3 regions of the uncultured Devosia sp. genome follow, and region 1 is predicted to be linked to each of the others. Evidence: predicted binding sites of a transcription regulator. Region 1 holds the regulator's gene; each other region holds the start of a gene.
The links. The regulator PhoB, encoded in region 1, activates phosphate uptake and scavenging genes when phosphate is short. The targets are predictions, from matches to a motif close to TGTCATNNANCTGTCAT.
Positions count from the first base shown of each region.

Region 2: a site for PhoB is predicted at 1,408-1,424, ahead of ACFE8X_RS13665 (PhoX family phosphatase). Genes of this name have one in related genera too.
Region 3: a site for PhoB is predicted at 1,905-1,921, ahead of phnF (phosphonate metabolism transcriptional regulator PhnF). Genes of this name have one in related genera too.

Region 1 is NZ_CAXTKA010000008.1:12,884-16,155, reverse strand. It holds gene ACFE8X_RS10735 (alkaline phosphatase) at 1-1,013, opposite strand, end outside; gene phoB (phosphate regulon transcriptional regulator PhoB) at 1,206-1,907, opposite strand; gene phoU (phosphate signaling complex protein PhoU) at 1,943-2,653, opposite strand; gene pstB (phosphate ABC transporter ATP-binding protein PstB) at 2,682-3,272, opposite strand, start outside.
Region 2 is NZ_CAXTKA010000012.1:8,922-12,193, forward strand. It holds gene ACFE8X_RS13665 (PhoX family phosphatase) at 1-1,364, opposite strand, end outside; gene ACFE8X_RS13670 (NAD(P)/FAD-dependent oxidoreductase) at 1,566-2,801, shown strand; gene ACFE8X_RS13675 (N-acetylglucosamine kinase) at 2,798-3,272, opposite strand, start outside.
Region 3 is NZ_CAXTKA010000014.1:55,385-58,656, forward strand. It holds gene msrA (peptide-methionine (S)-S-oxide reductase MsrA) at 1-568, opposite strand, end outside; gene ACFE8X_RS15120 (hypothetical protein) at 602-925, opposite strand; tRNA gene ACFE8X_RS15125 (tRNA-Ser) at 1,158-1,247, shown strand; gene ACFE8X_RS15130 (DUF6886 family protein) at 1,288-1,815, opposite strand; gene phnF (phosphonate metabolism transcriptional regulator PhnF) at 1,963-2,718, shown strand; gene ACFE8X_RS15140 (phosphonate C-P lyase system protein PhnG) at 2,711-3,154, shown strand; gene ACFE8X_RS15145 (phosphonate C-P lyase system protein PhnH) at 3,154-3,272, shown strand, end outside.

The DNA of each region.
Region 1 (3,272 bases):
TCGATACGGCCGCCTTCGACCATCAGTACGAAGCCATTTTCGTTCTGCGACAGCATCTCGATCGACTTGACGGTCATCTCGGCCAGGGAGGGCTCGCCGCCGGCATCCTTGGCGCGATCGGCTTCATACTGCATGTGCGAGCCTTCAAAGAGGCCGAACAGGTGCTTGGTGGTGGCGATATCGACCGCGTCGAACTGCTCCTTGTTCCACACATAGGCGCCATCATTGTACTTGGCCTGCCATTCGGCGACCAGGTCATGCCCGTCCTTGCGCGAGCCGGTTTTTTCCGGATATTCCGGATCGGCGGTCTCGGCCGTCATGAAGTTGGCGCGACCGCCGCCCAGGATGACCTCGAAGCCGTCGCCGGCGGGCCAGTTCACGAGCTGGCTGGCAATGTCGGCACATTCAGTGGTGCCTTCGGGCAGGTTGGTGTCGTTTTCCCAATCGCGGCCGGCGCTATGGGCATAAGTGGCGGCCGGCGTCGCGTGGGTGATGCGGGCGGTCGAGACGACGCCGGTCGCGAGCCCGGCGGCTTCGGCCTGCTCGAATATGCTGGTGACGGTGGCCTTGGCCTGGGTCGAGCAATCCTCGAGAACAACGCTCTGGTTGACGCCGATCGTGCCATTGACCGATTTGACGCCAGTGGTCATTGCCGTCGCGGTCGGGGCGCTGTCGGCGACCTGGCTGTCATGGGTATAGGTCTTGGACAGGGCGACGTAGGGCAGCAGCTTTTCGAACGACAGGCTGTTGCTTTCGCCGTCGACACCACGTTCCTGGCCCTCGAAAATGCGGGCGGCGGTAATGGTAGGAATGGACATGCCGTCGCCAACGAACAGGATGACGTTCTTGGCCTTGCCGGTATTGGGTTGCTGGGCGATCAGGGCAGCCAGGCTTTCCTGCGCCGACATGAAATAGCTGTCGGTCGCCTGGGGCAGGGCGCTCTGAGCCAAAGCAGGGGCAACCAGCGCCAGCGCCGACACCGTCGATACAAGTGTTCGTGCAAGTTTGATCATCGTATGTCCCATCGAAAAATTGCCGCGCATGGGTGCCGGCCATTTCCGATCGATAGACAAGGTTTGTAACGGTGATGTGTAGGCCGGGGACTCGTACAAGTTCGGTTCGGCTCGCGGCTGCTGAATGCCACGCATACGCCGGAGGTGCCGGGCGCGGCGGGAAAACCGGCGTCGGAGCCGGGCCGCGACGGGCTATACCGGAACGGCAAATCTTTCGTCGAAGGCGTAGCCGGCGCCACGCACGGTGCGGATGGGATCGGTTTCGCGGCCGCGATTGATGGCGCGGCGCAGGCGGCCGATATGCACATCGACGGTGCGTTCATCGACATAGACATCGTTGCCCCAGACGCCGTCGAGCAATTGCTCGCGCGAATAGACCCGGCCGGGATGGCGCATCAGATATTCGAGGAGACGATATTCGGTGGGGCCCAGATGCACGTCGCGGGCGGCACGGCGGACGCGGTGGGTGGTGCGGTCCAGCTCCAGGTCGCCCACCTTGATCGCGGCGGTGACCAGGTTCGGATTGGCCCGGCGCAACAGGGCGTGGATGCGGGCCAGCAGTTCGGGCACCGAGAACGGCTTGACGACATAGTCGTCGGCCCCGGTGGCAAGGCCGCGCACGCGTTCCTCTTCTTCGCCACGCGCGGTGATCATGATGATCGGCACGCGAGCGGTTTCCTCGCGCGCGCGCAGGCGCCGGCACAACTCGATGCCGGACACTTCGGGCAGCATCCAGTCGAGCAGGATCAGATCGGGCAGCTTGTCCTGGATGTGTTGCTGCGCCTCGTCGCCGGTTTCGGCGGTGAGCACGCTGAACCCTTCGGCCTCGAGATTGTAGCGCAGGAGGATCGAGATATCTTCCTCGTCCTCGACAACAAGAATGGTGGCGGGCATCGGTTAGCTCCCAAAGTGGACCGGCAAGCGGCCGGTCACGCCTTGATCTGGGTCCGGTGCAGTTCCTGAACGTCGCTGCTCAGTTGCTTGCCGGTCTGCAGGTAATAGGCGCGCTCCGCGATATTGGTGGCGTGGTCGCCGATGCGCTCCAGATTCTTGGCGCAGAACAGCAGATGGGTGCACTGGGTGATGTTGCGCGGATCTTCCATCATATAGGTCAGCAATTCGCGGAACAGGGAGGTGTGCATGGCATCGACCTCGTCGTCGCGGTTGCACACTTCGATGGCCGCCGCCGAGTCGCGGCTGGCATAGGCATCCAGCGCGTCCTTGATCTGGCGCAGCACCAGGCCCGTCATGTTGCGCACGCCGTTGTAGAAGGTGGGCTGCAGGCTGAGCCCATCGAGCTTGAGCGAGCGGCGGGCCAATTGTTTGGCCATGTCGCCGACGCGCTCCAGGTCGCTGGCGACGTGGATGGCGGTGACGATGGCGCGCAGGTCGCTGGCCATGGGCTGGCGGCGGGCGATCATCGACACTGCCACGTCGTCGATGCGGCGCTGCATGTCGTCGATGCGCTGGTCGGCGATGATAGTGACATCGGCCAGTTCGCGGTCGAGCTTGAGCAGGGCCTTGGTGCCGTTTTCGATGGCCACTTCGACCTGGCCGCCCATTTCGGCGATCAACTGGGCCAGCGAGGTCAGCTCGTCACTATAGGACGTGACGATATGGTCCTGGTTGGAATTGGGCATGGCGAAATCCTTTCGTCCGCGGCGCGGATCAGCCGATACGGCCCATGATGTAGTCCTGCGTCTGCTTGTTCACAGGATTGGTGAAAATGTCTTCGGTCACGCCTTCCTCGATCAGCTTGCCCAAGTGGAAAAACGCGGTTTTCTGGGACACGCGGGCGGCCTGCTGCATCGAATGGGTGACGATGACGATGGTGTAGTTTTCGCGCAATTCGTCGATCAGTTCCTCGATGATGGCGGTCGCGATGGGATCCAGGGCGGAGCAGGGCTCGTCCATCAGGATGACCTCGGGGCCCACGGCGATGGCGCGCGCGATGCAGAGGCGCTGCTGCTGGCCGCCCGAAAGGCCGGTACCGGGCTCATTGAGGCGGTCCTTGACCTCCTCGAACAGGCCGGCCTTGCGCAAGGAGGAAATCACGATCTCGTCGATATCGGTCTTGGACTTGGCCAGGCCGTGGATCTTGGGGCCGTAGGCGACGTTTTCGTAGATCGATTTGGGGAATGGGTTCGGCTTTTGGAACACCATGCCGATACGGGCGCGCAGTTCCACTACGTCCAGGCTCGGATCGTAGATGTTCTCGCCATCCAGCTCGATCAGGCCGCCGACCTTGGCGCCTTCGAT
Region 2 (3,272 bases), on a different contig from region 1:
GCCACATAGAGCTTGCCGGTGCCGGTGTGGGGAATGAAACCCTCGGGCGCATCCATCGGGGTGGCACCGACCAGGTCGGCGGCGGCACGCGTGTTGAGCACCACGTCGGCCTGGCTGGCAAAGCCGGCTTCTGCCGTCAGTGGGCCCTCGCCGGCAACCAGCGCGATCCACGTCATCTTGCCGTCGCTGGCGAACTGGGCGACCGACAGCGTGCCATTGTCGAGCAGATCCTTATTGGCCGCGCGGTTGTCCGGATCATATTTGTCGCGCGTAACGAAGCGGTAGAGATATTCGAAATCGTCGTCGTCGCCCATGAACACCACGACCCGCCCATCCGGCGCCAGGCTGACCTGAGCGCCTTCATGGGTCATGCGGCCCAGCGCCGTGCGCTTGATCGGCTTGGCTGTGGGGTCCAATGGGTCGATCTCGACCACCCAGTCGAACTTCATCCATTCATTGGGTTCGTTCTCGAACTTGAAGCGCGGCTCGACGCGCGATACCGCATAGATGTCGTTTTCGTCTTCGTCCCAGCCTTGGCGCTCCACCAGTTCCTGGTTGGCCAGCGTCGTGTAGTCGCCGGCGAACACGTCCATCGCGCCTTCTTCGCCCGACAGCATCGTGCCCCAGGGCGTCAGGCCGCCGTTGCAGTTGGAAATGGTGCCGAACACCACGGTGCCGGTCGGATCGGCCTTGGTTTTCAGGCGATCATCGCCCGCAGCGGGGCCGGAAATCGCCATTTCGGTGCCCATATGAATGCGGCGATTATACTCGCCGTCCTTGACCACCGCCCACTGCGCGCCGTTGCGCTTGATCTCGACGACGGAGACGCCGGTTGAGGCCATGACCGCGCGGATCTGGTCCTCGGTCATCTTCTCCTTATAGTCCTCGATGGTCAGGCCGGGGAACATCAGGAACGGGCTGGCATATTCGTGGCTGACCAGCAGCAGGCCGCGATCGTTGCTCTTGGAGCCAAGCGGCAGCGGCAGGAACACCGTGAAATCGTTATTGTAGCCGAACTGACGCTCGGCGGCGGCGCCATTGAGCGTCGCGAGATCGAAGTCCGGGCTATCGGGAAAAATCGCATCGCCCCAGCGCAGCAGCACTTGGCGATCATAGCCTTCCGGCCAGTGATCCTGGGCATCGCGCACCCGGGACAGTTCCGTGAAAGTCAGCGTCGAGGCACCCTCGGCAGCGGCCGCGCGGCCAACCCCAAAGCTGCCACCCATGGCTGCAACGGCGGAACTGGCCAGGAAGCCCTTGAGCAGGGTTCGGCGATTGAACCCCTCATTGAGCAACGAGCCATAGCTCTGGGCAAAGGCACGGCGCGGGTTGGGACGCTCGCGCGTCTTCTGGCGATCAGTCATCGTCGGCTCCTGGGGCTTGCTGGTCGCCACCAAGCATGCCGAGACGACGCTTCAATGACAGTGTTTGTCGCCCGTCCAGCATGGCCGTCCGAGATGCGCCAAACCCACTTTCCGGCACCAAATTCCAGCTGAGCCCGATTGCCAGCCGCCTAAAATTGGCGATGCATGAGCGGCATTGATTCGACCGCATGGAGTTTGCTGATGAAGACGGATGTCCTTGTGCTTGGCGCCGGGATCGTCGGCGTCAGCGTGGCCATCCATCTGGTCAAGCGCGGTCGCTCGGTCGTGCTGGTCGATCGGCAAGGCGCGGGCGAGGGAACGTCGTTCGGCAATGCCGGGCTGATCCAGCGCGAGGGCGTGGCGCCGCATCTGTTTCCGCAAAACCTGCCGGCGCTGCTCAACTATGCCCGCAACCAGAGCACGACCATGCGGTTCCAGTGGCGCGCGCTGCCGCAGATTTCACGGTTCCTGGCGCAGTATTGGTGGGCTTCGCGCGCTTCGTCCTACCGCGCCATCGTCGAGGATTATTCCAAGTTCATCGCCCATGCCGTGAGCGAACATGCCCCGCTAATCGAAGAGGCCGGCGCCGCCGATCTGATCGGCAAGGCCGGCTGGATGCAGGCCTATCGCAGTGACGAAAGCTATCGGGCCGCGCGCGAACAGGCGGAGTCCTTTGAGCGGTTCGGCCTCGATCACGAGGCGCTCGACGCCGATGCCCTGCGGTTGCGGGAGCCGGGCGTCACCGCAGAACTTGCCGGCGCTATCCACTGGACCCAGCCCTGGACCGTGCGCGATCCCCTCGCCCTGACGCAGGCCTATCTGCGCCTGTTCCAGAGCTTGGGCGGCCAGTTGGTGACCGGCGATGCGATGACATTGCGCAGCGTGGCCGGCCGCTGGGAGGTTGATGGTGCGCATGGAGCAATGAGCGCCAGGGAGGCCGTCATTGCCTTGGGGCCGTGGTCGGACCAGATGCTGCGCAAGCTCGGCCGCCGGCTGCCGCTGGGCGTCAAGCGCGGTTACCACATGCATTATGCCCCCCGTGGCAATGTTGGCATCACCATGCCGATCTACGACGAGGCCGGGTTTTTGCTCGCACCGATGAACCGCGGCATTCGCCTGAGCACGGGGGCAGAGTTCGCCCTGCTCGACGCGCCGCCCAATCTCGCCCAACTCGATGCCGCCGAGAGAATCGCCGCCGTGTCCTATCCATTGGGTGAGCGGCTCGACCCAAGCCCCTGGATGGGCGCGCGTCCCTGCACGCCGGACATGAAGCCGATCATTGGTCCCGAAGGCCGCGAGGGACTGTGGCTGGCGCTGGGCCATGCGCATCATGGACTAACCCTGGGACCCGCCACGGGGCGGCTGCTGGCCGACATGATGACCAACCAGGCGCCGTTCATCGATCCGACGCCCTATAGCGTCACCCGGTTCGACTAGGCTTTCGGGTCCGGCAGGGATGCGTGCACGATCCCCGTCACCGCGTCCCCATGGATGTCCCGCGCCCATTGGGCCGCATGGGCTGCGGCGTCGATCTGGGGAAAGCTCATTACGGCCTGGGGCAGGGCCGCTTTCAGGGCCGGCTTGATGCCCGGATGCAGCGTGATGATGCCGCCGATGAAAGCAACGGGCAAGGGACCGGCCCTGGCAATCAGCGCACTGGCCAGACGCGCCAATTCGATCGCCGCGCGCGCCAGGATGTCGTTTGCGACCGGATCCCCCTGGCTTGCCGCGCGCGCCACTGCCTGCGCCAGGGCGCCGATGCGGCCACGATCGCCGCCATAAACGAAGCTGCGGGTCTGCTCCCAGCCTTCGCCGCCAATGTCGGCATAGAGTTCGGCAGCGAGTAACGCCGCGTCGGCTGGACCGCCGGTTTCATCGATCCGTCGATAGAGCTGGTCGAGGGCGTTG
Region 3 (3,272 bases), on a different contig from region 1:
GCTGATGATAGGTCTCGGCATAATAGAACGGACCTGCCGGCGCGACCTCGGTCGTGATCGCCCCGAGGCCCTTGGCCTGCAACGCGGCCTGGTAAGCCATGCGGCTCCTGTCCACCGCGTCGGCCTGTTCGGGCGTCGTGGTATAGATCGCCGAACGGTATTGCGTGCCCACGTCATTGCCCTGGCGCATGCCCTGGGTGGGATTGTGCTCTTCCCAGAACGTCTTGAGCAATGCCTCAAGACTGACCTGGCCGGGATCGTAAACGACCTTGACCGCTTCGGTGTGTCCGGTCTGGCCGGAGCAGACTTCCTCATAGCTTGGATTGGGCGTCGATCCACCCTGGTAGCCGACGGCAGTCACATAGACGCCCGGCAGCTGCCAGAACAGCCGTTCAGCGCCCCAGAAGCATCCCAGCCCGAAGTAGATTGTCTCGGAACCAGCCGGATAGGGTCCCTTGAGCGGATGCTGGTTCACGAAATGGCTTGCGCCCACCTGCATTTCGGCAGCACGGCCGGGCAGTGCCTGCTCGGCGCTCGGAACGGCGGTAGGCTTGCTTTTGAAAAACATCGGCTTTCCTTTCTGCAGCGTAACACGATCAGCTTAAATCTGGTCCTGATGGAGATAGCGCTCGCGCCGAGGCGCGCGGCCCAGCAGGATCAATACAATTCCCGTCACCCCAGCCACCGCGAATGTCGGGTAGCTCAGCAATCCCGCCATCGCGCCATCCAGCAGGTTGGCAAAATACCGGCTGTCGAAAAAGCTCTCCACCGCCACAAGGCTGCTCGGATTGAGGCTTTTCCAGCTTTGCGCCAGGCTGGTCGGCGCCAGCCTGCTCGCCCCCAGCGATTTGGTGCCATCGATCACCGCCAGCACCAGCGCCAGGCCAACAAGCCAGGTTCCCGCAATTCTCACCAGCAGCCGCATCACACCGTCCCGCGCATCCGGAGCATTCCAATGGCCTGCCTTTGCCCCTTGCTGCGCTGTCGTTGTGCCACGGTCGGGGTTCTGCCCACAAGATGGGCGCGCGGGTGGACAAAACAATCCTCTTGCCGCAGCTGTGATCGCTTGCATCGCAAGCGTCGATGCGTATATTGCGCCCGCTCGCCCCGGCCATTGGCCACGCGCCGGACCCTTCCACCGGCCGCCAGAGCGATGCGGAGAGATGGCCGAGTGGTCGAAGGCGCACGCCTGGAAAGTGTGTAGGCGGGGAACCGTCTCAAGGGTTCGAATCCCTTTCTCTCCGCCATTCTTTCAAACACGATTTCGGTGACGCATATCGGGAAAATTCAGCTCCAGCCGGTGGCATTGCGCAGCCTGATGCCGCTGGTGTGCAAGGTTGTGGTCCACAGCTCTTGCAGAGGCACCAGGGTTTCGACAATGCGCAGGTCGACGGTCTTGAGACTGAGAGCGGCCGGCAAGTCGGCGAGTGTGATCCGGTTCAGGGGCGAGACCGGGGCACGGCTGACCCACATGCCGGCATCGTGCAGGTCCTCGAAACCTTTCGATGGCAGCTGGTAGCGGTGTAGGGTCGCGGCGGTGAAATCCGGCAGCCATTTGCGCTCGATATAGGCTGCAGCGCGATAGGAGCCCAGCCACTTGGCCTTGTCAGCGGCACTGGTTCGAGCCGTGGCCCAGATCAGGATGCGCGGGCAATCACGGGGGAAATGATAGAGAAAATCGAGGTTGTCCTGGATTGCCCAGACCAGCGGGCCGTTGAGCCACTCCATGCCGGGCAGGCGCTGCGAGGGCATCCGGACCGGGCGTGGTATGAAGGTGTCGATCGCGGGATCGTCGCTGAAATGATACAGGCGCACGCTAGTTGGTCCTGTGTTTGATGGGCCCAATCGACACCTTGGAGTACCCGATACCCGTTAAGCCCAACCAATGGAAAGTCCGCTAAAATCGTCATGCACGTGTCATCCTGAGCGGCTATCACCGGCTCATTCGAATGAGTTGGTGCGATGCGCAATCAAGGTTATTCCTGGGAGCAAACCCGGGACCGGATCAATGCCGAGATCACTGCAGGACGGCTGGCACCCGACACGCGGCTGCCGTCCGAGCCTGATCTGTGCACGCTTTATGGCACCCGCCGGCATTCGCTGCGCAAGGCGCTGGCGGCGCTCGTGGCCGAAGGGAAGCTACGGATCGAGCATGGCCGTGGCACCTTCGTCGAGCGGGCGCCGCTGCTGAATTATGTCATCGGTTCGCGGACTCGTTTTCGCGAAAACCTGCTGTCGCAGGGGCTCACCGCTTCGGGCGAGACGCTGGCGGACATGACAATTCCGGCAAGCGGTCGCGTGGCGGCGGCGTTACGCATTGCCCCAGAGGCACCGGTGTTTGCGCGCTCCTGGCGCAGCTTTGCCAATGATCTGCCGATCAGCATGGGCTGGGGCTATCATGACGCCGGACGATTTCCCGAGCTGCCGGAGCGGCGGCGCGCCATCGGCTCGATCACCGAGGTTTATCGCACCTATGGCATTACCGATTATCGCCGGCTGCGCACCACGGTCTTCACGCGCATCGCTTCCGAAAACGAGGCTGCCATGTTGATGCTGCGGGCGGGCCAATCGGTCCTGGTGGTGCAAAAAATCGACGCCGATCTCGACGGCCAGCCGATCGGGTTTTCCGAGGCGGTATGGGCCGGCGACCGGGTGCAGTTCACCTTTGAAAGCGACCATCCGAGCGCCATCAGCACCGAAAGAGACAGCGATGTATAACGAGACCACCGGGGGCGGCCCCGATCATGCGGCGGCGCTCGATATCCTGGCGCGGGCGCGGCCGGAACGCCTGAAGCAGTTCGCCGAAGGCCTGCTTGATGACGTGGGCGAGATTGCCGTCGTGGCTAACCGCACCGGGCTGGTCATGGTGCCGATGCGCGACACGGTCGAGAATGTCGATTTTCACCTGGGCGAAGTGCTGGTCAGCGAGGCCCATATCACCGACAGCCTTGGCCATGTTGGTTACGGCATGGTGACCGGCCGGGATCTGGAGCGCGCCATGGCCATGGCCGTCGTCGATCTGCGCATGGCGGCATTGGGCCGAGAGCCAGCCACTGCCCGGTTTCTTGCCGACGAGCAGGCCCATCTTGCCGACGTGGACGACTTGCGCATGCGGCAGGTCGAAGCGACGCGCGTCGAAATGGAGACGTTCTGATGCTGACGATTGCTCCTCCAGACATGGTTGAAGTGCGTGCCAACGCAACTTTCGAAGCGCTGATGTGGGCCATGGCGCGCCCCGGAGACGGCCGCCATTTGCCGGATGCCGGCCTTGG